4 regions of the Micromonospora olivasterospora genome follow, and region 3 is predicted to be linked to each of the others. Evidence: riboswitches for the same ligand, from Rfam matches in the RefSeq annotation. Region 3 holds a riboswitch; each other region holds the start of a gene.
What was found. Region 3 has a riboswitch for cobalamin ahead of bluB (5,6-dimethylbenzimidazole synthase). Riboswitches for the same ligand answer to the same signal wherever they lie in the genome.

Region 1: linked by a shared signal. The riboswitch ahead of metE (5-methyltetrahydropteroyltriglutamate--homocysteine S-methyltransferase) and the one ahead of bluB (5,6-dimethylbenzimidazole synthase) in region 3 are both predicted to bind cobalamin.
Region 2: linked by a shared signal. The riboswitch ahead of JD77_RS10565 (ribonucleoside-diphosphate reductase subunit alpha) and the one ahead of bluB (5,6-dimethylbenzimidazole synthase) in region 3 are both predicted to bind cobalamin.
Region 4: linked by a shared signal. The riboswitch ahead of JD77_RS10600 (ABC transporter substrate-binding protein) and the one ahead of bluB (5,6-dimethylbenzimidazole synthase) in region 3 are both predicted to bind cobalamin.

Annotation. Positions count from the first base shown of each region.
Region 1 is NZ_VLKE01000002.1:34,809-40,559, reverse strand. Features, by position in the region: gene JD77_RS31315 (Lsr2 family DNA-binding protein) at 1-79, opposite strand, end outside; gene JD77_RS31310 (sigma-70 family RNA polymerase sigma factor) at 76-696, opposite strand; gene JD77_RS31305 (sigma factor-like helix-turn-helix DNA-binding protein) at 938-1,780, shown strand; gene JD77_RS31300 (hypothetical protein) at 1,785-2,603, shown strand; gene JD77_RS31295 (hypothetical protein) at 3,069-3,377, opposite strand; cobalamin riboswitch at 3,669-3,872, shown strand; gene metE (5-methyltetrahydropteroyltriglutamate--homocysteine S-methyltransferase) at 3,979-5,751, shown strand, end outside.
Region 2 is NZ_VLKE01000001.1:2,301,217-2,306,967, reverse strand. Features, by position in the region: gene JD77_RS10580 (reverse transcriptase domain-containing protein) at 1-264, opposite strand, end outside; gene JD77_RS10575 (hypothetical protein) at 420-710, shown strand; gene JD77_RS10570 (ribonucleotide-diphosphate reductase subunit beta) at 688-1,683, opposite strand; gene JD77_RS10565 (ribonucleoside-diphosphate reductase subunit alpha) at 1,728-4,115, opposite strand; cobalamin riboswitch at 4,240-4,457, opposite strand; gene JD77_RS10560 (hypothetical protein) at 4,586-4,810, shown strand; gene JD77_RS10555 (superoxide dismutase) at 5,259-5,751, shown strand, end outside.
Region 3 is NZ_VLKE01000001.1:2,878,498-2,884,248, reverse strand. Features, by position in the region: gene JD77_RS13210 (TadE/TadG family type IV pilus assembly protein) at 1-463, shown strand, start outside; gene JD77_RS13205 (pilus assembly protein TadG-related protein) at 504-920, shown strand; gene JD77_RS13200 (LysM peptidoglycan-binding domain-containing protein) at 937-1,980, shown strand; gene JD77_RS35470 (hypothetical protein) at 1,977-2,195, shown strand; gene JD77_RS13195 (Rieske (2Fe-2S) protein) at 2,275-3,126, opposite strand; gene bluB (5,6-dimethylbenzimidazole synthase) at 3,278-3,898, opposite strand; cobalamin riboswitch at 3,934-4,132, opposite strand; partial or broken gene JD77_RS13185 (crotonase/enoyl-CoA hydratase family protein) at 4,452-5,203, shown strand; gene JD77_RS13180 (dihydrolipoyl dehydrogenase family protein) at 5,209-5,751, opposite strand, start outside.
Region 4 is NZ_VLKE01000001.1:2,308,616-2,314,366, forward strand. Features, by position in the region: gene JD77_RS10590 (FecCD family ABC transporter permease) at 1-875, opposite strand, end outside; gene JD77_RS10595 (FecCD family ABC transporter permease) at 875-1,822, opposite strand; gene JD77_RS10600 (ABC transporter substrate-binding protein) at 1,864-2,901, opposite strand; cobalamin riboswitch at 2,932-3,114, opposite strand; gene JD77_RS10605 (hypothetical protein) at 3,578-3,826, opposite strand; gene JD77_RS10610 (hypothetical protein) at 3,996-5,751, opposite strand, start outside.

The sequences.
Region 1 (5,751 bases), on a different contig from region 3:
GGACGCGCGGCGTGCCCTCCGCGGCCCGCACCAGAGCAGCCCGGTCGACACCGTTGACCTCCAACGTCGTGGTGCTCATGCCGGCATCACCGCCGTCACCGGCAGCAGCCCACGCAGCACCCGCAGCGCCTTCTGCTGGAGCGCCTTGATCGCCGCCGGGGTCTTGCCCAGCGCCTGCGCGGTCTCCTCGATCGACAGCTCTCGCAGGTACCGCAGCGTGATGCACTGCTGCTGCGCCGGGTTGAGCTGCTCGATCCCGGCGAGCAGGGCCTCACGGGTCAGCGTGGTCACGGCGACGGCCTCCGGGCTCGGCGCCTGGTCGACCGGGGCCGCGTCCCGCAGCTCGGCGACCGGCCGCTCACGCCGCTGGTGCGACCGCTGCCAGTTGATCACCAGGTTCCGGGCGATCATGGTCACCCAGGCGCCGAAGTCGCCGCCCGGCCGGCGGAAGCTGGCCAGGTTGCGCAGCGCCCGCAGGAACGTCTCCGAGGTCAGGTCCTCGGCCACCTGCCGGTCCAGAACCCGCCGGTAGACGAACCGGAAGACCTGGTCGACGTACCGGTCGTAGACCAGGCCGAACGCCTCCGCGTCACCGGCCTGCGCCCGCGCCACCAGCGCCGACACCTCGCCGGTCATCGATCCAGAAGGAGCCTGCGCCGGATCGGCCGGGGCAGGGCTTACCCTCGTTGCTGGCATCTGTGCCTCCTTGGGGTGGATGCCGTTGGGCGTCGGCGGGCCGCAATCCCGCTGGCGCCCTCTCCTTTCAGCCCCCTTTTTACGCTTGTTTAGGGGGGTGGACTAAGGACACCACAGCCCTTACCGTTGGTCAAGCCCCCTGAATCAGCCAGTCTTGATAGCCCCCTTAACCATCCGAAGCATGGCCTGTGGGCTGACCAACTACGCTCTCGTTAGCCCCCTCACCGGAGTGGAGTAAGTGGTGTCCGAGTCACAGGAAGCAGCCGCAGCGCAAGATCCGCTTGAGCGCGCGCGCCAGATCAACGCCCTCATCGATGACCACCAACTGGCCATCGCGGACCTCTCGCGCGAACGGCGTGAGGTCTTCGAGGGGCTTCTGCACAGCGGGCTGACTCAACTCCAGATCGCCGAGGCCCTGGGCATGTCCCGCTCGCGCGTCTCCCAGCTCCTGTCTGCCGGGGTCCGACCCGAGCGCGCCCTCCTCGGCACCGGACGGCTAACCGTGGCGATCGGCGGCAAGCACGAGACCGGACGGCCAGACGGGAAGCCGCTAGCGGTGCTGTCTGCTGAAGCTTTAGCCGCCTACGACCGCATTGCCGAGTTGGCGAGGTCTGTCGGCCTCAGCGCGGATCATGAGATCGTGCCGCCGCCTGGCTTGGTCAAGCTGAACCGACCGAATCTGATCGTCCTCACTAGCCCGCGGTTACTGCCGTTCGTTGGTCAGGTGCTGGAGTCCGACGAGCACCTGGGGTTCTCGGTTGACGAGCGCGGGTGGTACTTGGTCGACAAGAATGCGGGCCAGGAGTTTCGATCCCCCAGCGATAGCGGTGAGCCCGTCGACTACGCCTACATCGGCCGGCTCCCGCGCCCCGACGGCAAGGGAACGTTCTTGTACCTCGCAGGCATTCATGGCCCTGGCACTGCCGGAGCGGCGCACTACCTTGAGGGCCATCTGTCCGAGATATACCGCGAGGTACGCGGCCGGCGGTGGTCCGCGCTGATCACCTGTAGCTTCGATGCGGCTACTCGACAGATCACCTCCAGCGACCTGCTCACGCCCGTCTACCGGCATGAAGGTGCATGACCGCATGCGGGTACTCGCCGCCAGCGACCCGGGCAGCAGCGACCGGGCTAATGAGGACTGGTTCTATGCCGACGAGCACCTGGTCGCTGTGCTTGACGGCGCTACCGCCCGCACCGATACAGGCTGCCTTCATGGCGTGAGCTGGTATGCCCGCCGGCTGGGGGAGACCTCGATCGAGCTGGTGCGTGATCCGTCCACGTCCCTGTCGAACGCGCTCGCCATCGCGATCAGCCGAGTCGCCGACGAGCACCGCAGCACCTGCGATCTAGGGCACCCAGGCACGCCGTCAGCCGGTGTCGGTCTGGTGCGTTTTCAGCCTGGAGGACTCGACTACCTGGTCCTCGGAGACGTCTCGCTGGCGGTCGATCAAGGTGGCCGGTTGACCGTGATCACCGATGATCGGGTAAGCCGTACCGCCGCAGCGGAGCGGGCAGAAGCAGATCGCCATCCGATCGGTTCGCCTGGTAAAGCGGCGGCATTGCTCGCCATGAAGCACGCCGAACTAGCCGCCCGGAACGTCCCAGGCGGCTACTGGATCGCCGAGGCCGATCCGGCGGTGGTGCAGCAGGCTTTGACCGGCTTCATCCCCGTCGATGCGCAGACGAGGGTTGCGGTCCTCAGCGACGGTGCCGCTCGCGCAGTGACGCTTGGACTGCTTGATTGGCCCAACACGCTAGATCTTCTTGGCGCCCAGGGACCGACAGCGCTTATCGCGCGAGTGAGACAGGCTGAACGCCAAGATCCGTCTGCGATCCGATGGCGACGCAACAAGCAGTCCGACGACGCAACTGCCATCTACGTCGATGGGTTCTCACCCAGCTAGTAGTGCTTTGTTAGGTTCACGGCGTGTCGCGTAGCTGCCGATTGTGGTTGTCCGTTGACAGCGAAGTTGAACCGCGCTGGTCCCGATGACCAGGGGCGGTTCATCTTCGATGGCAGGGGAGTCGGTTCGCCTGCTCAGATGTGACTGGTGGGCTCGAGGCTTTGTGCCACCGAATCTGACCCCGATCGTGGTGGTAGCCGTCGCGCCGCGATCGGGTGGGCCTACGCACCAGCCGCCGCGACGAACACCAGCTCAGCGCCAGGCCAAACGGATTCCGCCGCCACCAGCGTCATCATCAACTCCAGACTCGATGACCAGGAGCGGACCATCTGTAGTGGCAGAAACTCCATCCGAACCAGATTCGATGGCAAGAAGTTCAACTTCGCTGGCAACGGCCAGTGGTTGGTGTTTGGCTTGGTGGTGTGACTCTGCGCTGTGAGCCGCTGTGAGTGGGTGGTGAGCCGGTCAGGCGGCGCGGCTGGCCTGGGTGGCGTGGGCGATCGCGCGGCGCAGCGCGGACAGGGACACGGGCCGGTCGTTCTCCAGCTCGGTGAGTCCGAGTTCGATCCACTCGCGGATGAGGGTGGATGCCTTGACGCCGGCGGCGTCGGCGGCGTCGCGGACCCGCTGGTCCAGGTCCACGGGCAGGCGCACTCCGCGCATCACCATCGGTTCGGTCTCCGCCGCCGGCGGCAGCTCGACCGGGGCGGTGTCGTCGTAGTCGACCTCGCCGCGGGCGAACGCCTCGGCCGCCCGGACCACGTCCTCGCTCATCGCGTCATCTCCCATGCCTCGAACCGCTTCAGCTCCGCCGCGTTCATCTCGCGGGCCCCGATGAACTGCTGGTCGAACTCGCCGCGGGCCCGGTGTTTGGCACTCTCTGGGGGTCGATGCGCCTTTCCATCGCGCTCTCTGCCCCTCACCGGATGCGTGCAGCCCGTCGGGCCAAGGACACGCCGACACGAGATGTTGTGTGCGGCTCCCCTGCCGTCGGCATATATGGCGTCCATCGCAGATGGTTCGGCCGTCCGGTGGGGCCGGTCGTGGCAACAGATGACGAGTTCTAGGATTGCCTGCAGTGCTGGTTCGCGCGGCCGCCAGGCCGTGCGTCGTAAGAGGGAACCCGGTGCGAGACCGGGACTGCCCCGCAGCGGTGAGTGGGAACGAAAGCCGTCATCAAGCACTGGGCGCGAGCCTGGGAAGCGACGGCCGGTAGGCGCGAGCACGACGCCCACGAGTCCGAAGACCTGCCCGCACCGCGCACACGACCGCGTGCGCCCCCGACGGCCTCTCGGGAGGGCCGGGCGGAAGGCCGTCTGGCCTTTCCCCTGCCTTCCCGTGCACGTCGGGCACCTCGAGGGAAGGGAAACACCCCGTGACATTCGGTACCAGCACCGTGCTCGGCTATCCGCGCATCGGCGGCAACCGCGAGCTGAAGAAGGCCGTCGAGGCGTACTGGGCAGGGCGCATCGACGCCGCCGCCCTGGAATCGACAGCGGCCGGCCTGCGCGGCCAGGTGTGGCAGACGCTGCGCGATGCCCGCCTCGACGCCATCCCGTCCAACACGTTCTCCTACTACGACCACGTCCTCGACACCGCCGTCGCCGTCGGCGCGGTCCCGGCCCGGTTTCGCCGGCTCGGGTTGCCCGAGCTCGACACGTACTTCGCGATGGCCCGCGGGGTTGACGCCGAGCCGGCGCTGGAGCTGACCAAGTGGTTCGCCACCAACTACCACTACCTGGTCCCGGAAATCGACGCCGACACCCAGTTCACCCCGAACCCGGCCAAGGCCCTGAGCGAGTACAGCGAGGCCCGCGCCCTTGGCATCACCACCCGGCCGGTGTTCGTCGGCCCGGCCACGTTCCTGCTGCTGGCCAAGGGCGCCGACCCGTTCGCCCGGCTGGACGACCTGGTCGAGACGTACGCCTCGTTGCTCGCGGACCTGGCGCGGGCCGGTGTGGAGTGGGTGCAGCTCGACGAGCCCGCCTACGTCGCCGACCGCACCCCGGATGAGATCGACGCGCTGCGCCGCGCCTACATCCGGCTCGGCGAGCTGGAGCAGCGGCCGCAGATCTTCGTCGCCAGCTACTTCGGCGAGCTCGGCGACGCTTTGCCCGCGCTGCTCGGCACACCGGTCGAGGCGATCGGCCTGGACCTCGTCGCCGGGCCGGGCAACCTCAGGCGGCTCAGCGGAGCCGGTCCGCTGCGCGGCAAGACGATCGTCGCCGGCCTGGTGGACGGGCACAACATCTGGCGCACCGACCTGCGCGCCGCCGCGGTCACCGGCGCCACCGTCGCCGGCCTGGCCGACCAGGTCGCCGTGTCGTCGTCGTGCTCGCTGCTGCACGTCCCGGTTGACCTGGACGCCGAGACCCGCCTCGACACCGAGCTGCGAGCGCGGCTGGCGTTCGCCCGGCAGAAGGTCGACGAGGTGGTGCTGCTCGGCCGCGCGCTGCGCGACGGTACCGCCGACCTACCCGCGCCGCTGCCGCCGATCCCGGCGGCGTGGCGGCACGACGACGTCCGCGCCCGCCTGACCGCCCTGCGCCCGGCCGACCGGCAGCGTGGCGACTACGCCGGCCGCGCCGCCCAGCAGCAGGACCGCCTGAACCTGCCGGACCTGCCGACCACCACGATCGGCTCGTTCCCGCAGACCGCCGAACTGCGCAAGGCCCGCGCCGAGCTGCGCGCCGGCAGCCTCGACCAAGCCGGTTACGCGCAGCGGATGCGCGCCGAGGTCGAGCACGTAGTCCGGCTGCAGGAGGCCCTCGGCCTCGACGTGCTGGTGCACGGCGAGCCGGAACGCAACGACATGGTGCAGTACTTCGGCGAGCAACTCGACGGGTTCGCCGCCACCGACAACGGCTGGGTCCAGTCGTACGGCTCGCGCTGCGTGCGCCCGCCGATCATCTACGGCGACGTAGCCCGCAAGGCGCCGATGACGGTCGAGTGGTCGACGTACGCGCAGTCGCTCACCAACCGGCCCGTCAAGGGCATGCTCACCGGCCCGGTCACCATCCTGGCCTGGTCGTTCGTGCGCACCGACCAACCCCTCGCGGACACCGCCGACCAGGTCGCCCTGGCCCTGCGCGACGAGTGCCGCGACCTGGAGGCCGCCGGGCTGCGGGTCATCCAGGTCGACGAGCCC
Region 2 (5,751 bases), 580 kb from region 3:
GATGAACGTGTGCACGTGCCAGCGGTTCGAGCCTCGCTTGCGCTGCCACTGGATGTGGAAGCCGAGGAAGTCGAGCCCGTCGCTCATGTGCACGATCCGCGTCTTGGTCGGCGACAGGCGCAGGCCAAGCGGAGCGAGCACGGCGGCGACGTCCTTGCGCACTGCGGCCGTGTGGTCCCGGGTTCCGTGGACCAGGCCCACGAAGTCGTCGGCGTAACGGACCAGCCGCGTTGGGCCGCGTAGGGCAATCCCGGCCGGGTGCACCAGGCCTCCTCGTCCGGCGCGCCGCCCAAAGTGGACAGAACTAGCCAACGCCGTTGTCTATCGTGTTGGTCCTTGAGCGGTTGTGGTCGGCGCGTCCGCCCTGAGGGACCAGGACGCCGCAGCAGGAGAGTCCCCGCGCGACGAGAAGGTGACGGATGGGTCGGAAGATCGACAGGATCGCGGTGGTCGTGGACGGCTCCGACTGGGTGGCCATACGGCCGGAGGACTTCGATCGCCTGGACGCCTCACGCCGGCAGGTCGGCGCGAGCGCCGCACGGGCGACCCGGCTGGAGCACGAGGTGCGTCAGACACGGGCCCGCCTGGCGCGGATCGAGGCGATCCTCGCCGAGGCGGACCCGGCCGACTGTGTATGCGAGCGTCTCAACTCGGTCCTGCATGGCCCGGGCGTGGCTCGACCGGTGGTCAGAAGTCGTCGTCGAAGGTGACGCTCCCGGTCACCCCGACCTGGTAGGCCGACACCCGCCGCTCGAAGAAGTTTGACAGCTCCTGCACATCCTGCAGGTCCATGAACGGGAACGGGTTCGTCGAGCCGTAGAGCGGTGCGATGCCGAGTTGGGCGAGCCGACGGTCGGCCACGTGCTGCAGGTACTGGCGCATCTCGGCCAGGGAGAGCCCGGATACACCCTGTTCGAGGAGGTCCTCGGCGAACTGGGCCTCGCACTCCACCGCTTCGGCCAGCATCTCGCGTACCTGGCGGGTCATCTCGTCGTCGAACAGGTCCGGCTCCTCGCGGCGGACGGTTTCGACGACGTCGAAAGCGAACGCCATGTGCATGGACTCGTCACGGAACACCCAGTTGGTGCCGGAGGCGAGCCCGTTCAGCAGGCCCCGGGACCGCAGGAAGTAGACGTAGGCGAAGGCGCCGTAGAAGAACAACCCCTCGATACACGCGGCGAAGCAGACCAGGTTGAGCAAAAACGCCCGGCGGTCCTCGCGGGTCCGCAGCTCGCGCAGCGCGAAGACGGAGTCGATCCAGCGGAAGCAGAACTCGGCCTTGCGTCGGATGGACGGGATGTTCTCGATGGCGGCGAACGCCGCGAACCGCTCCTTCTCATCCGGGACATACGTGTCGAGCAGGTTCAGGTAGAACTGCACGTGCACGGCCTCTTCGAACAGTTGCCGGGACAGGTAGAGCCGGCCTTCCGGGGAGTTGACGTGCTGGTAGAGATTGAGCACCAGATTGTTGGCGACGATGGTGTCCCCGGTGGCGAAGAACGCGACGAGCCGGGACACCAGGTGCTGCTCGGCGGGCGAAAGCCTGGCCAGGTCGGCGAGGTCGGAGTGCAGGTCGACCTCCTCGACAGTCCAGGTGTTACGGATGGCGTCCTTGAACCGGTCGAAGAAGTGCGGGTAGCGCATCGGGCGCAGGGTCAGGTCCATGCCGGGATCGAGCAGCATGTGCCGCTCGCCGGTGCTGGCGGCGCGGGATTCGGGGACGGTGGTCACTGGCAAGCCTCGCAGCTCTCGGGGTTCTCGAGGGAGCAGGCCACTGCGTCGGCGCTCGAACCGACGACGGTGGGCACCACCGCGGCGGCGGTGACGGCGACGGTGGCCTGCTGGATCCGCGTCGCCGGACGGGAACGCAGGTAGTAGGTGGTCTTCAGCCCGGACTTCCAGGCGTAGAAGTACATCGACGACAGCTTGCCGATGGTCGGCGCGCTCATGAACAGGTTCAGCGATTGCGACTGGTCGACGTACGGCGCTCGGGCGGCGGCCAGGTCGATCAGCGCCCGCTGCGGAAGCTCCCACGCGGTGCGGAACACCTCCCGCACCTCGACGGGCAGTTCCGTGATGCCCTGCACCGATCCCTCGGCGCGCTTGATCTGGTCTCTGATCGCCGGCGTCCACAGTCCGCGCGCCTTCAGCTCACCGACAAGGTAGGTGTTGACCTGGAGGAACTCACCGGACATGGTTTCGCGCTTGAACAGGTTGGACACCTGCGGCTCGGTGCACTCGTAGCAGCCGGCGATCGAGGCGATCGTGGCGGTCGGAGCGATCGCGACCAGCAGCGAGTTGCGCAGGCCGTGCGACGCGATCGCCGAACGCAGCCCCTCCCACCGCTCCTGCTGCACGGGTGCCGCGCCCCACAGGTCCGGGTGCAGCTCACCGCGGGCGGCGCGGGTCTCGACGTACGCGGGATGAGGGCCGAACCGCTCGGCGAGCCCCGCCGAGGTTTCCAGGGCGGTCAGGAAGACCTCCTCCTGCACCCGGGTCGACAGGTGCCTGGCCTCGGCCGAGTCGAACGGCAGGCGTAGGGCGAAGAACGCGTCCTGCAGGCCCATCAGTCCGAGCCCGACCGGCCGCCAGCGCGGGTTCGACACCGCTGCCTGCTCGGCCGGGTAGTAGTTGATGTCGATCACCCGGTCGAGGAACACCACCGCGGTACGTACGGTCGCCCGCAGCTTCTCCCAGTCGACCCCGTCGACCGTGACGTGGGCGCCCAGGTTGATCGAGCCGAGGTTGCACACCGCGGTCTCGGTGTCGCTGTTGACCTCGAGGATCTCGGTGCACAGGTTGGACAGGTGGATCACGTTGCCCGGCGCCCCGGTCTGGTTGGACAGCCGGTTCGACGGATCCTTGAACGTCATCCACCCGTTGCCGGTCTGCGCCAGAGTGCGCATCATCCGCCCGTACAGGTCTCGAGCCTTGACCGTCCGGACGGCCTTTTTCTCCGCGACCCGGTAGGCGGCATCGAACTCCTCCCCGTACAGGTCGGGCAACTCGGGCGCGTCGGACGGGTCGATCAGCGACCACTCCTCGTCTGCCTCGACGCGGCGCATGAACTCGTCCGGGACCCAGTTGGCCAGGTTCAGGTTGTGCGTACGACGGGACTCCTCGCCGGTGTTGTCCCGCAACTCCAGGAACTCCTCGATGTCCGGGTGCCACGGCTCCAGGTAGACGCAGGCCGCGCCCTTACGCCGGCCACCCTGGTTGACCGCCGCCACGCCCGCGTCGAGCGTCTTCAGGAACGGCACGATGCCGTTCGACCGGCCGTTCGTGCCGCGGATCAGCGCGCCCCGACCGCGCACCCGCGACCAGGCGATGCCGATGCCGCCGGAGAACTTCGACAACTTCGCGACCTGGTGGTACCGCTCGTAGATTGAGTCCAACTCGTCACGGGGAGAGTCGACCAGGAAACACGACGACATCTGCGTGTGCCGGGTCCCCGAGTTGAACAGCGTCGGAGAACTCGGCAGGTACGCCAGCGACGACATCAGCCGGTAGAACCCGATCGCCTCGGCCGGCGTCTGCGACAACCCGCAGGCCACCCGCAGCAGCCAGTACTGCGGCGTCTCCACCACCAGCCGAGACTCGGGGTGACGCAGCAGGTACCGGTCGGCCACCGTACGCAGGCCGAAGTACTCGAAGCGCAGATCACCAGCCGGGTCCACCGCGTCGTCAAACGTGCCCGCGTTACGGGCCACGAACGCGGCGGTGCCATCGCCGATCAAACCCAAGCCGTGGGCACACCGGATGGACTGGCTGAAGCTCGCCACACCATGCCCGCGGACCTCCTTGTCCACGGACGCAGCCAGCAACCGCGCCGCCAGCCTGGAGTACTGCGGCTCCTCACCGATCAACTCCGCTGCCGTCTGGATCAACAGCTTGTCCAACTCGGCGGTGGTCGCCCCGTCATACAGCCCGCTGACCGTCTTCGTGGCCACCCGCAGCGGGTCCACCTCGTCCAGGTCGGCCACCCACCGCTCGACCGCCCCGGCAATCTTGTTGACGTCCACCAGTTCGGTGTCACCGGTACCCCTGCGGACCCGCATCCCCGCCCGGCGATGCTCCGCGCCCGAACCGGACGCGAGCTCCTGCACGTCTGTCATGATCTCTCCTCGCGCTGTCGCCGATAGCCCTCGGACGCGCGAGTGAACGCCAACGGACCCGGCGGCAGAGCCGGGCCGGTTGCTGGCGTCGGCCGTCCCGCGCGGCCTCCGACCGCCGCACGCGGCACGTGCGGCGCGCTGGCAGGTCTTCGGACTCGCGGGCCTGACCGGGGCCGCCGGTCGTCTACTAGCCGTCGCTTCCCAGGCCCGGCCGGGCCCAGTGCTTGATGACGGCGGTCGTTCCCACTCACCGCTGCGGGGCAGTCCCGGACTCGCACCGGGTTCCCTCTTGCCTCGACCGCACCACTCGGACCCGGCCGAACCAGCTGCGCCGAACACCATATATGTGGCCGCCACCGAATGGGCAACACCAGATGTCGTGTCCACGTGTCAGGATCGTCTCACCGGTCACGCTCATTTGCGCGGAGGGTGCACGAGAACCACTCCGGGCATGTTGGTCCTGCCCGGGCGTGGATCTTTACGGCGATAGTTGTCGAACCTATGCAATGCCCGCGTGCGGCAGGAGGGCTGACAGCGCGCGGGCGGCAGAGCAAGCCGGTGGTCACCCGCCGCAGGTCCGGGACCTCGCGCAGTTGACCGTCGTCGAGGCGCAGCCACTGCTGCTGTTCTTCGATCACCGCGACCCGGCGAAGGTCAGTCAACTCAGCATCATGCACCCGGCGCTGATGCCATGACCACAGCCGCGCGCAGGCGTACCGTGCCGGTGACCGGCGGCGGGGCGTCGTCCTTCTGCCCGACGGCATCTGGGACATCTACGTCCTACCAGCTTGTGGCAGAGCCTCTCCAGTCAGCTGCCGGTGGTGTCCCGGCAACCACACGCCTGAAGATCACATTTCAGTGACTGCTCATGACTTTCGTCTCCGGTCGCGTGGCCTTCCATGGCGAGTCGGTCCCGATGAGGTTGGCGGCGAGTGTGGAGAACGTTCGGATCGCCCAAGGTGCCCGGGACGGCAGCGGCGGGGCGACGGCGGGATCCGGACGACAGTCAGGGAGCTTGTTGCAAATAGCTGGCAACTACGAGAGAGTGGTATTAGCGGACGGGTGCCTCGGCTTGCGATGATCCGGACCTTTGCTGGGGCATCCGTCCGCTCGCACCCTGGACCGCGAGATGAGGAGCCGCTGGTGGGCGTCTACACGCTGCCCGACATGCCGTACGACTACGGCGCCTTGGAGCCGGCGATGTCCGGCGAGATCCTGGAGCTGCACCACAGCAAGCACCACGCGGCTTATGTGAAGGGCAGCAACGATGCCCTGGAGCAGCTGGCTGAGGCCCGGGAGAAGGGCGACTTCGCGGCGTTGGTCGGGCTGGAGAAGACGTTCGCGTTCAACCTGTCCGGGCATGTGCTGCACTCGATCTTCTGGAACAACCTGTCCCCGGACGGCGGCGACCGCCCAGGCGGGGAGCTGGCCGCAGCAATCGACGAGCACTTCGGCTCGTTCGACGGCATGGCCGGGCAACTCTCGGCGGCGACCAAGAGCGTGCAGGGCTCTGGGTGGGGCGTGCTGGCATGGGAACCGCTGGGCCAGCGGCTGATCGTGGAGCAGGTGTACGACCACCACGGCAACGTCGGGCAGGGCGCCACTCCGCTGCTGGTGTTCGACGCCTGGGAGCACG
Region 3 (5,751 bases):
CCATCGATCCGAGCGCGGCTCGGTGGCCGTCGAGGTGGCCGTCCTCGCCCCGGCCTTCATCGCCCTGATGGTGCTGGCCGGGGTCGCCGGGCGTACCGCGATCGCGCAGGAGGCGGTCCAGTCGGCGGCGCACGACGCGGCCCGGGCCGCGTCCATCTCCCGGGACGCCGAGGCCGCCCGCGATGCGGCCCGGGCCGCAGCCGGCTCCCAGCTGGACTGGCAGCGGGCGAACTGTGTCGGGCAGCCCGCGCTGGCTCTCACCGGCAACGTGAACGGCACGCCGGCCACCTTCGAGCAGGCGTACGCCACGGACCCCGGGCAGCCCGCCGCCGTGACCGTACAGGTGAGCTGCACGGTCTCCTTCGCGGACATCCACCTGTCGCTGCTGCCCGGCATGCCCGGCAGCCGGACGGTCTCCGCCACGTTCACCTCCCCGCTGGACCGTTACCGGAGCCGGTCGTGACCCGGCCCCCGCCCACCCCCGATCCCGCCGGGCGCGGTGGCTGCGCGGCGACGACGGCCGGGTCAGCCTGTTCCTGGCCGCCGCCATGATCGGCGTGCTCGCGATCATCGGCCTGGCGTTCGACGGCGCCGGTCAACTGCGGTCGGCGCAGCGGGCTGACAACCTCGCCGCCGAGGCGGCCCGGACGGGCGGGCAGTCCATCGACCGGGCGCGGGCCATCGAGGGTGGCCCCAAGGAGATCGACGAGGCGGCGGCCCGGGCGACGGTGGGCAGCTACCTCGCCGCGGCCGGGGTGACCAACCACTCCGTCGAATTCCCGGTCGTGGACGGGGAGAAGCACATCCGCGTCCACGTCACGGTCACCTACGACCGGTACATGCTCGGCCTCTTCGGCTTCGGCAACACCGTCACCGTCTCCGGTGAGGCCACCGCGCGGGCGCTCACCGAGGGCCCGTAGGAAGGGAAGGCACGCCATGGCCGCACGGGGTCGCTCCGCCGCACGGCGGGCCGGGCAGGTCCTCACCGGATTCGGCGCGCTGGTCGTGCTGGTCGCGGTGCTGGTCGGGGCGCCGGTGGCGCTGATCGCGTTCGCCGGCAACCCGCTGCCCGACCACCTACCCACCCTCGCCGAGATCGGCACCACGCTCACCAGCCGCGACGACGGGCGGCTCCTCCTGCGCGCGCTCGCCCTGGTCGGCTGGTTCGGGTGGGCCACCTTCGCCCTCTCCGTGCTCGTGGAACTCGGCGCGCAGTCGGTGCGCCGGCCGGCTCCCCGGCTGCCCGGCATGAGCCGTCAGCAGCGGGCCGCCGCCGCCCTGGTCGGGTCGGTCGCGCTGATCATCGCGGCGAGCCCGGCCGCGAGCGCCGCCACCGCCCTGACCGGCCCGTACGCGGCAGCTGCCCCGGCGGCAGCGGCGGCGTACCCGGCGGCGGCCCACGGGTTGGCGGCTGCCCTTCCGGCCGCCGCGACGCCTCCGGCGGCCGCCCAGGCAGCAGCGGCGACGGCCGCCACGGCCGTCGGGGCGCCGGACCAGGCCGGGCCGACGGTCTACCGGGTGGCCAGGGGCGACTACCTCGGCAAGGTCGCCGAGCGCTATCTCGACGACTTCGACCGCTACCGGGACGTGGCGAAGCTGAACCGGCTGCGCGACCCCGACCGGATCCGCCCGGGACAGCTGATCCGGCTCCCCGACGGCAGCCAGGACGGCGGGGCGCGTCCGCACGCCACCGGCCGGCTCGTGGCCCGGCCGGCGGCCCCCGCCCCCGGCGACCCGGTCGCCCGCCGGCGTCCCCGGCCGCGCCGTCCGAGGCTCCGGCGTCCCCGGCCGACCCGGCTGGGTCCGGCGCTCCCGGCACGCCCTCGTCGCCTCGGGCCACCCGCCCCTCGCCGGGGCCGTCGGCCAGTCAGCCGGCGGCCGGGTCGTCCCAGTCGACGCAGCAGGTGGGCCAGCCGCCGGCCGGCGGGCAGCCGGCGATGGCCGCCGGGGCGTCCCGGGCCGGCGCGGAGGACCGGGTGAACCGGCCGCTCGCGGTGTCGGCGGTGCTCGCCGTCGCCAGCATCGTCGGTGCGCAGATCGGCGCGGTTCTCGGACTGCGCCGCCGGCCCGCCGCCGCCCAAGCCAGCACCGCCCAAGCCAGCACCGCCCGAGCCGCTTCCGCCGCCCGGACCACCACCGCGCGCGCCACCGCCGGCGCGCGGGCCTTCGTCACCGGCCGGCACCGCCGGGACTGACCCGCACACCGCTGCCCCGCACCTGCCGCCACCACCCACGCCCCGTCCCGGAGCCGACGCCGGGGTGCGGGCGGCGCAGTCAGGGCAGTCGGACCTGGAGCACCCCGTCGATCACCCGGCTCGACAGGATCTGCTGGTCGTTCGCGGCCGGGCCGTGCACGACCTCGCCGCCGTTGAGCCGGAACGTGCTGCCGTGCCACGGGCAGACCACGCAGTCGTGCCCGTCGACCTGGGTGACCTCGCCCTGGCCGAGCGGGCCGCTCTGGTGCGGGCAGCGTTCCAGCATCACGGTGACGTCGTCGCCGTGCCGGTAGAGGATCACCGAGACGTCGTCCACCTCGCGCGTGATCAGCTTCCGCTGCGGCAGCGCGGCCATGTCCGCCACCGCCTTCCAGCCGTCGCTGATCCGGTGCAGTTCGGAGACGCTCTGGTTGACCTGCGCCGCCTGCTTGTACGCCAGGTGCCCGCCGATGTACGCGCCGGTGCTCGCCGCCGTCAGCCCGAGGTACGCCAGCATCCGCCCCGCCCCGTGCCGGCCCTGCCGCCGCGCCGCCAGCGAGCCCGCGTACAGGGCGAGGGCGACGGTGTTCGCGGCGGCGTGGACCAGGCCGACCCGCCGCTGGTCGCGGGCGAGGGCCGCCCAGTCGTTCAGCCCGGCGACCGCCGCCGGGAGGGCGCTGACCGTGCCCAGCCCGACCAGTGCGGTGGCGGCCCGGCGCTGCCCCGGCATCAGGTCGAGCACGGCCGCGCTGATCCACGCACCCACCGGCACCTGCACCATCGCCGGATGCAACGGGTGCCCGAGGAACACTCCGTGCAGCAGGTCGCGGACCCGCTGCGGCCGGAGGGTGGCCTGGACACCGCGCTGCAACCGGTCGCCGGCCCGGTCCAGCGCCGAGTTCTGTTCGAGTTTCGTCAAGAGTGCCCGCATGCCGTCCGACTTCCCGGCGGAAGCGGCCGCAAACCGGGCGACGGCGACAATTCGCGCCGGCCGCGCCGGGAACGGACACCAGCATGTCACCGACACGGGGGCATCCTCCCGGCGCGGATACCGCCATACCGCCGCCATGGGGGCCAGCGGATCAGCCCGGCCAGCGATCGTGGTGGACGGCCTCGGCGAGCGGGCGCGCGTGGCGCCAGCCGTGCCGGGCCAGGTCCGGTACGGCCTCCAGGTGGGTGACCGGCCCGACGCAGAGCCACGCGACCGGCCGGATGCCGTCCGGTACGCCCAGCAGCTCGGCGAGGAACGGCTCCCGGTAGAAGGAGACCCAGCCGACGCCGAGCCCCTCGGCCGTGGCGGCGAGCCAGAGGTTCTGGATGGCCAGGCACACCGAGTAGAGGCCGGCGTCGGCGATGGCATGCCGGCCGAGCACCGCCGGGCCGCCCCGGGCCGCGTCGTAGGTGACCACGATCGACAGCGTCGACTCCAGCACCCCGTCAATCTTGATCCGGGCGAACCGCTCGGCGGCCGGGCCGTCCAGGGTGGCGGCGAAGGTGTCCCGCTCGGCCTGGACGTGCTGGTGGAAGCGGCGGCGGGTGTCGGCGTCCCGGACCAGGATGAAGTCCCACGGCTGCGAATAGCCGACGCTCGGCGCGGCGTGCGCCGCAGCGAGGACGCGACGCAGGGTCTCCTCGGGCACCGGATCCCCGGTGAACTGGGCTCGGACGTCACGGCGACGGTGGATGGCGTCGTACAGTTCCACGGCAGGCTCCCGCTGCGCTCGGCCCACCCGTACGGGCGGGCGGTCGACGCGAGGCCGGTCTTCGGACTCCCGGATCGACGCCTGGCCGCCCGCCTTCCCAGCCGTGCGGCCAGTGGCTGCGCTCTGCGCGCGTGGACGGTGGCTCCCCGGTCACCGCGGCGGGCCCGTGCCGGATTCGCACCGGCTTCCCGATTCTCCCCACTCGCGTGGGGCACCTCACATGATCGTGCCGCCGCCGATCGTAGTGGAGATGCGGTCGCTCCTGCTGGCCTGGCCGCAGCTGGCCGGCGTCGGCTGCGTGGTCGCCGCCGCCCTCGGCGCCACGCTGGCCCGCCGCGACGAACGCCGGACCGCCACCGCGCTCGGGGCCGAGGCGCCACGCTGGCCCGCCGCGACGAGCGCCGGGACCGCCACCGCGCTCGGGGCCGACGCGGCGAGCTGGCCCGCCGCGACGAGGGCTGAGGCCCACGCATGCGCCGCCCTGGCGCGCCGGCGCCCCGGGGCGGCATGCTGTCCCGATGGGGGTACGGGTCGAGCCCGCAGCAGGACCGGCATGCCCGTAGACGCGGGCGCGGTGACCACGGTGATCCTGGACCGGCCGGCGGCCCGCAACGCCGTCGACGGCCCGACCGCGCGGGCGCTGGCCGACGCGTTCCGCGCGTTCGAGGCCGACCCGGCGGCGGCGGTCGCGGTGCTCTGCGGCGCCGGCGGCACGTTCTGCCCCGGCGCGGACCTGAAGGCGATCGGCACCCCGAGCGGCAACCGCGTCGAGCCGGACGGCGACGGCCCCATGGGTCCGACCCGGATGCGCCTGTCCAAGCCGGTGCTCGCCGCGATCTCCGGGTACGCCGTGGCCGGCGGGCTGGAGCTGGCGCTCTGGTGCGACCTGCGGATCGCCGAGTCCGACGCGGTGCTCGGGGTGTTCTGCCGGCGCTGGGGGTGCCGCTGATCGACGGCGGCACGGTCCGGCTGCCGAGGCTGATCGGGGAGAGCCGGGCGCTGGACCTGATCCTCACCGGGCGGCCGGTGCCGGCGGACGAGGCGTACCGGATGGGATTGGTGAACCGGCTGGTCGCGCCGGGCGAGGCCCGGGCGGAGGCCGAGCGACTCGCCGCCGAAATCGCCCGCCACCCGCAGACGTGCCTGCGCAACGACCGGGCGGCGGTGCTGGCCTGCGCCGGCCTGCCCGAGGCGCAGGCGCTGGCGGTCGAGCTCGCGTACGGCGTCGAGTCGCTGGCCGCCGATGCGGCGGCGGGCGCGGCCCGCTTCGCGGCCGGCGCGGGCCGGCACGGCACCCCGGCATAGCGGCGCTACCGGAGGTTGCGGAGGGCGTCCTCGATGGCGCGGTGGAACGTCGGGTACGCGTAGATCATCTGACGCAGCTGGCCGATCGGCACGGCTGCGTGGACCGCCACCACCAGCGCCGACAGGACCTCGCCGCCGGCCGGCCCGACAGACGTCGCCCCGACCAGCACGCCCCGGTCGGCGTCGGCCACCAGCTTGATGAGCCCGTCCGCCCGGTGGATCCAGCCCCGGGTCGACGAGCCGAGCTGGCTGACGCCCACCTGCACGTTGATCCCGCGCTCCCGCGCCTGCCGCTCGGTCAGCCCGACCGCGCCGACCTCCGGGTCGGTGAAGGTGACCCGGGGCAGCGCGCGGTAGTCGGAGCGGGGCACCCCGGCCGGGCCCGCCACCCCGCTCAGGGCGCTGCCGGCGTCCGGCCCGGGCTGGGCCTGCCGGGCGTGGTCGAGCACGTCCGCGATCACGACGGCGGCCTGGTACATGGCGACGTGGGTGAACGGGCCCTCGCCGGTCAGGTCGCCGACCGCCCAGATCCCCTCGGCGGCACGCAT
Region 4 (5,751 bases), 570 kb from region 3:
CAGGCCAGCAGCGCGGCGCCGACCGCGGCCGAGGTGACCAGCGCGAGGCCACGCTCGCGGACCAGGCGGCGGGCCAGTTGCGGCGCGGCCAGCGCGACGAAGGCGATCGGCCCGGCCGCCGCGGTGGCCACTGCCGCGAGAGCGACGGCCGTGGCCAGCAGCGCGACCCGGGCCGGCTCGGCCCGGGTGCCCAGGGCGAGAGCGAGGTCGTCGCCGAGCTCCAGGGCCCGTAGCGATGCCGCCAGCCGCAACGCCACCGGCAGCAGCACCGCGACCGCGAGCAGCACGGGCAGCACGTGGCCCCAGGACCGGCCGGCGAGGCTGCCGGAGAGCCAGATCGCGGCCTGCTCGGCGGTGTAGACGTTGGCGGTGTTGAGCAGGTACGCGGTCACCGAGGTGAGCATCGCGGTGATCCCGATGCCGACCAGTACGAGCCGGTAGCCGGTGACACCGCGACGCCAGGACAGCAGATAGATCCCCACCGCGGTCGCGAGCGCGCCGGTGAGGGCGCCGGACGCGACCGTGACCGGGCCGGCCGCGACGATCACCACGAGGAAGACCGCCGCGGCTCCGGCGCCCGCGTTGATGCCGATGATGTCCGGGCTGGCGAGGGGGTTGCGCACGACGCGTTGCACGATCGCCCCGGACAGGCCGAACGCGGCGCCGACGGCGATCGCGGCGAGCGCGCGGGGCAGCCGCAGTTCGAGGATCACGTAGGCGCTGCGGCGGGTCGAGCCGTCCCCGCCGGTCAGGACCGTGAGCACGTCGGAGATCGGCAGCGGGTAGTCGCCCATGGTCAGTGAGGCCACCATCGCGACCACGGCGATGACCAGAGCGACCAGGCTGACCACGGCGGCTCGCCGGTCGGCGCGCATCACAGCTCGGCCAGCCTGCGACGGCGTACCAGGGCGATGAAGAACGGCGCGCCGGCGATCGCCGTGACGATGCCGGCCTGCAGTTCCTGCGGCTCGGCGACGACGCGGCCGAGCACGTCGGCGGCGAGCAGCACGACCGGCGCCAGCACCGCCGCGTAGGGAAGCAGCCAGCGGTGGCCCGGGCCGGTCAGGGCGCGGGCCATGTGCGGCACCGTCAGCCCGACGAACGCGATCGGCCCGGCGAGGGCCACCGCGGTGCCGGCGAGCAGCACCACGGCGAGGGCCGCGGTGGCCCGGCCGGCGGCCAGGCGCTGCCCGAGCGAACGAGCCATGTCGTCGCCGAGCGCGATCGCGTCCAGCGCCCGCACCGACATCGCCGCCAGCAGCGCCCCGGTGGCCAGGAACGGCAACGCCGTGCCGATGACCGAGATGTCCGCCGCGGTCAGCGCCCCGACCGACCAGTACCGGTAGGAGTTGAACGTGTTGATGTCCAGCAACGTCAGCGCCGTGGTCAGCCCACCGAGCAGCGCGGTCGCGGCAGCACCCGCGAGCGCCAGTTTCACCGGGGTGGCGCCGCCGCGGCCCAGCGAGCTCAGCGCGTACACGCCGGCGCCGGCCAGCGCCGCACCGGCGAACGAGAACCACACCCAGCCGCCGAAGGTGTGCACCCCGAACACCGAGATCCCCAACACCACACCGAGCGCGGCGCCGGCGTTGACGCCGAGCACCTCCGGTCCGGCGAGGGCGTTGCGGGTCAGGCCCTGCAGCAGGGCGCCGGCCACGCCGAGGGCTGCGCCGGCGGAAACCCCGACGAGGGTACGGGGTACGCGCAGGTACTCCACGATCCGCTGCGCGTCGGAGCCGTCCGGGTGCAGCCAGGTACCGGCGACCGTACTCATGCTGATCGTCTCGTTGCCGATCAGCAGGGAACCGAGGACCGCCGCCACGAGTACGACGACGGCCCCGGCCAGACCGGCAGCCCGAGCGTTCAGAACTTCTCCGGGTGCAGCAGCTTTGCCAGATTCGCCACCGCGTCGGCGTTGCGCACTCCCGGTGTGATCTCGGCGAACGTCACCGCGTAAATCCGGTTGTCACGGATCGCGGGCACGTTCGCCAGCGCGGGGTCGGACTTGAGCCCGTCGATGACCCCCTGCGCGCCGTCCGGGCCGACGTCGGCCCCGCAGCAGGCCGGGATCACGATGACGTCGGGCTTGCGCTTGATCAGCTCCTCGGTGCCGATCCGGGCGAGCCGGCCGGGCACGTCGTCGAACACCTGAATGCCGCCGGCCTTCTCGATGATCGTGGTGGCGACGTCCTCGCTGCCGAAAACCCGCAGCTCACCGCCGCCCGGCCGGTTCAGCATCGCGACTGTCGGCCGCTTCACCCCGGCGAGTTCGCTCTCGACGCCGGCGACGGTCTGCTTCATCTTCGTGACAAGAGCCTCGGCCTGCGTCGTCGTGCCGAGAACACGGCCGAGGTCGGTGAGGTCGCCGTAGACGCTGTCAAGCGAGACGTCGTTGTCGGCCAGGGATTTCTGCCCCTCGCCGTCGGCGGTCGGGCAGTACTGGGTGAACAGGTACGAGCCGATGCCGATCTTGTTCAGTTCGGCGCGGGTGCCGAGTCCCTCGGTGGTGAAGGCCCCGGTGAACCCGGAGACCACGAAGTCCGGGTCGAGGCGCAGCACCTCCTCGCGGCTCGGATACTCCTCCGGGTAGTAGGTCGGCTCCTGCTGGTCCGGGTGGAACTGCGCGGCATATTCGGGCAGCAGCGGATTGTCCAGGTAGGCGGCGCCGACCAGCTTGTCGCCGGCGCCGAGGGCGTACACCGCCTCGATCCCATTGTGGAAGGCCGCGAAAATCTTGGTGGGCGGGGCGCCGGCCGGCACGGCGACACCGCAGTTGGTGACGGCGGTCGCGCCGCTCCCGGCGGTCACCTCGGGTTCGGTGTCGCTGCCGGAACAGCCGGCGAGGGCGACGATGAGAACGGACAGCGGCGCGGTGATGCGCCAAGGCATGGGGAACCGCACAGCGGGACCGCCTTCCAGCACCTCGTGGACGGGTCGAAGCGTGCCGTGGCCGGTCTCCTGGCTGACGGGACAAGCAACCACCGGCCGGCCTTCCTAGGCGCAAATGCCCAGTGACCTCGCGAACGACGAGGGCCAGCGGTCTCCCGATCACAGTGGCGAGGGCCGCGCCGGCATCACACCGGCTTCCCGAACACCACGGCGCCCACACGATAACCGCTCACCTCCGGCCAGGAACCGCTGCGGGGTGCCGGGGGTGGGGATCGACGCACCGAACCCGCCCGCCGCCGCGTGGCCGGCACAAACCAGAAACGCCCCGGGAGAGGATCTCCCGGGGCGTTTCTGATGCATCCGATCAGCTTGTTGTTTAACCCTTCTGATCTCGTCGTTCGGCGATGGTGAGGGCGCGTTTCACGGTCTTCCCGACGTCGTAGCTGGGTGCGGGCTGTCGGTTCTTCCCCATGGACAAGCCCGTACGACGCCGACTACGACTCAGCGGGGTGATCAACGAGTACCACCGGGCGGCCTGAAATGATCTTCAAAATGCCAGGTCAAAGCCACTGAACGAGTTTCGGCACGGTGCAGGCTGCGGCGTAGCCGAGGCGTCGCAGCCGGGCGCCCAATCGTGCGGAGCTCAGCGACGTGCCGGGAGCGGCGCCGGGGAACAGCCACCGGTTAGCTAGCGGACGAGGTTTTCGGCACCCGCAGGGGCCTCCGTGGTGCGTATCTCGATGATGCCGGCGACCCAACGGGTTCCCCTGGGACCGCCGACCCGGATCACGGCGACCGCGGCGAGCTGGTATCCCGGTGCGCCGTTACCGTCAGCCGATTCGATGGGGGTACCGAACCGGATGATCTCGCGCCATATGTCGAACCCAGGCCCGAGATCCCGAGCGACCTGCGCGATCGGCTTGCCGGTCTCCCGCACGATCCGCACCGTGCCCTCGCGGAACTTTCTATCGAACCGCTTTCTCGTTTCAGCCATGACCGTCTGTCCCCTTGGGTTTGGTCTCCACGCTGACGGGGGAACCTCACCCGACGATGATGATCTTCCCCGCAGCGGAGCCGCCGCCGAACGGGACAACGCCGGGGCCCTGTCAGGTCGATGGGGGCGCGGTGTCGGGTTCCTGTTTGATGGGTTTGGTGGGGTTGATGGGTGGGAAATTCTCTTCCTTGTCGTAGTAGTGAGGGCCGTAGTCGGCGATGACGATGCGATGGGGGTTGATAACGAGGTTGAATAGGTTGTTCAGACCGAAAAGCACCATGATTTCTTGTCGGCGGATTCTGTTGTTGTTGTCGGGGATCCTGACGGTGAATTGCAGGTACACCGAGTTGGTGCGGTAGATGTCGGGTTCCCTGGTGTCGGGTTTGAGTGCGGTGTTGGCGAAAACAATGGAGTTTGCGAAGCCTTCGGCGCTCATGGCGATGGTGCGCTTGACTCGGCGTGGAGCCACAAGTCGCCGACCGCGAGACCGACGACCACGAACTCCGTAGGAAGGACGGGAGGTTTCGAGGCTAATCGAATAGGATGGGTACAGCCGGTAGTCTCGTTCCCAGGCCGCCATTCGTCGCTGATTCTCGAGTACGGCGCCGGGGTACACGCCGAGCAATTCCAGAAGGAAGCGTTGCACGAAGGCATCCTCCAGGGCCAATCCCAACCTGCCTTCGAGTACGTCGGGTCCGCGTTCGTGAGGCTCCAGGAGGTCTGCGGTCATGCGGAGGACTTTGACTCGTGGGTTTTCCAATGATTCGCCGAGGACCAGTCGGCGGATCTCCGCTGCGACCATCCGCTCGAGCAGGGGCCACAGGCGCTCCAACTCCTCGTCCGGTACGTGGGGTAGCCGGGGATCGTTCGGGTTTCTGGCGATGCCACTCAGGAACTGTTTGTCCGAGTCCATGCTGGCGGTGATGCGGTCGACGTTGGCACGCACGACGGGGTGCACCTGGCCGTTCTCGTCGGCGAAGGGCGCATAGACCCGTCCGCGCGGGTCGTCATCGTCGCGCCAGGGAAAGGCGTCGTCCATTGCCGGGTCTGGTTCGATGTTGTGGGTGATCTCTCGCATCAACACGACTTCTTGTTCGGCTGACACCTCGTCGGGGTCGGTCCAGATGACCTCGGTCCGTCCCTGATCGAGGCGATGCCGCTCCAGTGGTGTGGTGCGTGGTTCCGGGTTCGGTTGGTCGGGCTCGGGCCGCGAGCTGATGGTGGCCGTCAGTTGGGAATGCGACGAGGTCTGCGCTGCCGGCTGCCCCTGACCGACCTGCGCCCGCCACGGCGGGGGGTCGACCGGCGCGGCCGTCGCAGGGGAAGCCCCGGCGCCCTGTCGACCGTCGTGGACCGCGGCCGCGTTGTAGTGGTTGACGATGGTCGGATTGTGCGGGTCGGCCGCGACGTGGTACAGGTCGACCGGCCGGCCGGCGGCCGGACCGTACTCGTCGCTCATCTTCGGTGGCGCCCCCCACCCGGATTCCCGCCAGATGGTGACCCGGCGGCCGGTCGCGTGGGCCAGCAGAGGGCCGAGAAACTCCCCGACCGGGGCGCCCCACTGCTGTTTCCAGTTGTCCACCGCCGCTCGGACCACCGCCAGCTCGTCGGGTTCGAGCTGACGGTCGGACTGGCTCAACACGACGACCAAGAAGTCACGGGCCGTGCCCGGTTCCAGGACGTCCACCGGGAAGCCCTGGCCGTGCCGGTTGAGGAAGTCCAGTTGCCGCTGCGGCGCGTCCGTCGCCTCGCCGAGGCCCAGCGGCCCGCCGGACAGCATCGCCGCGGCACGCACCGCCTGGTACCGGTGCGCGATCACGGCCGCAGGCAGCATGCCGGCTTCGGTGACGTAAGGGCTGTCAAGGTAA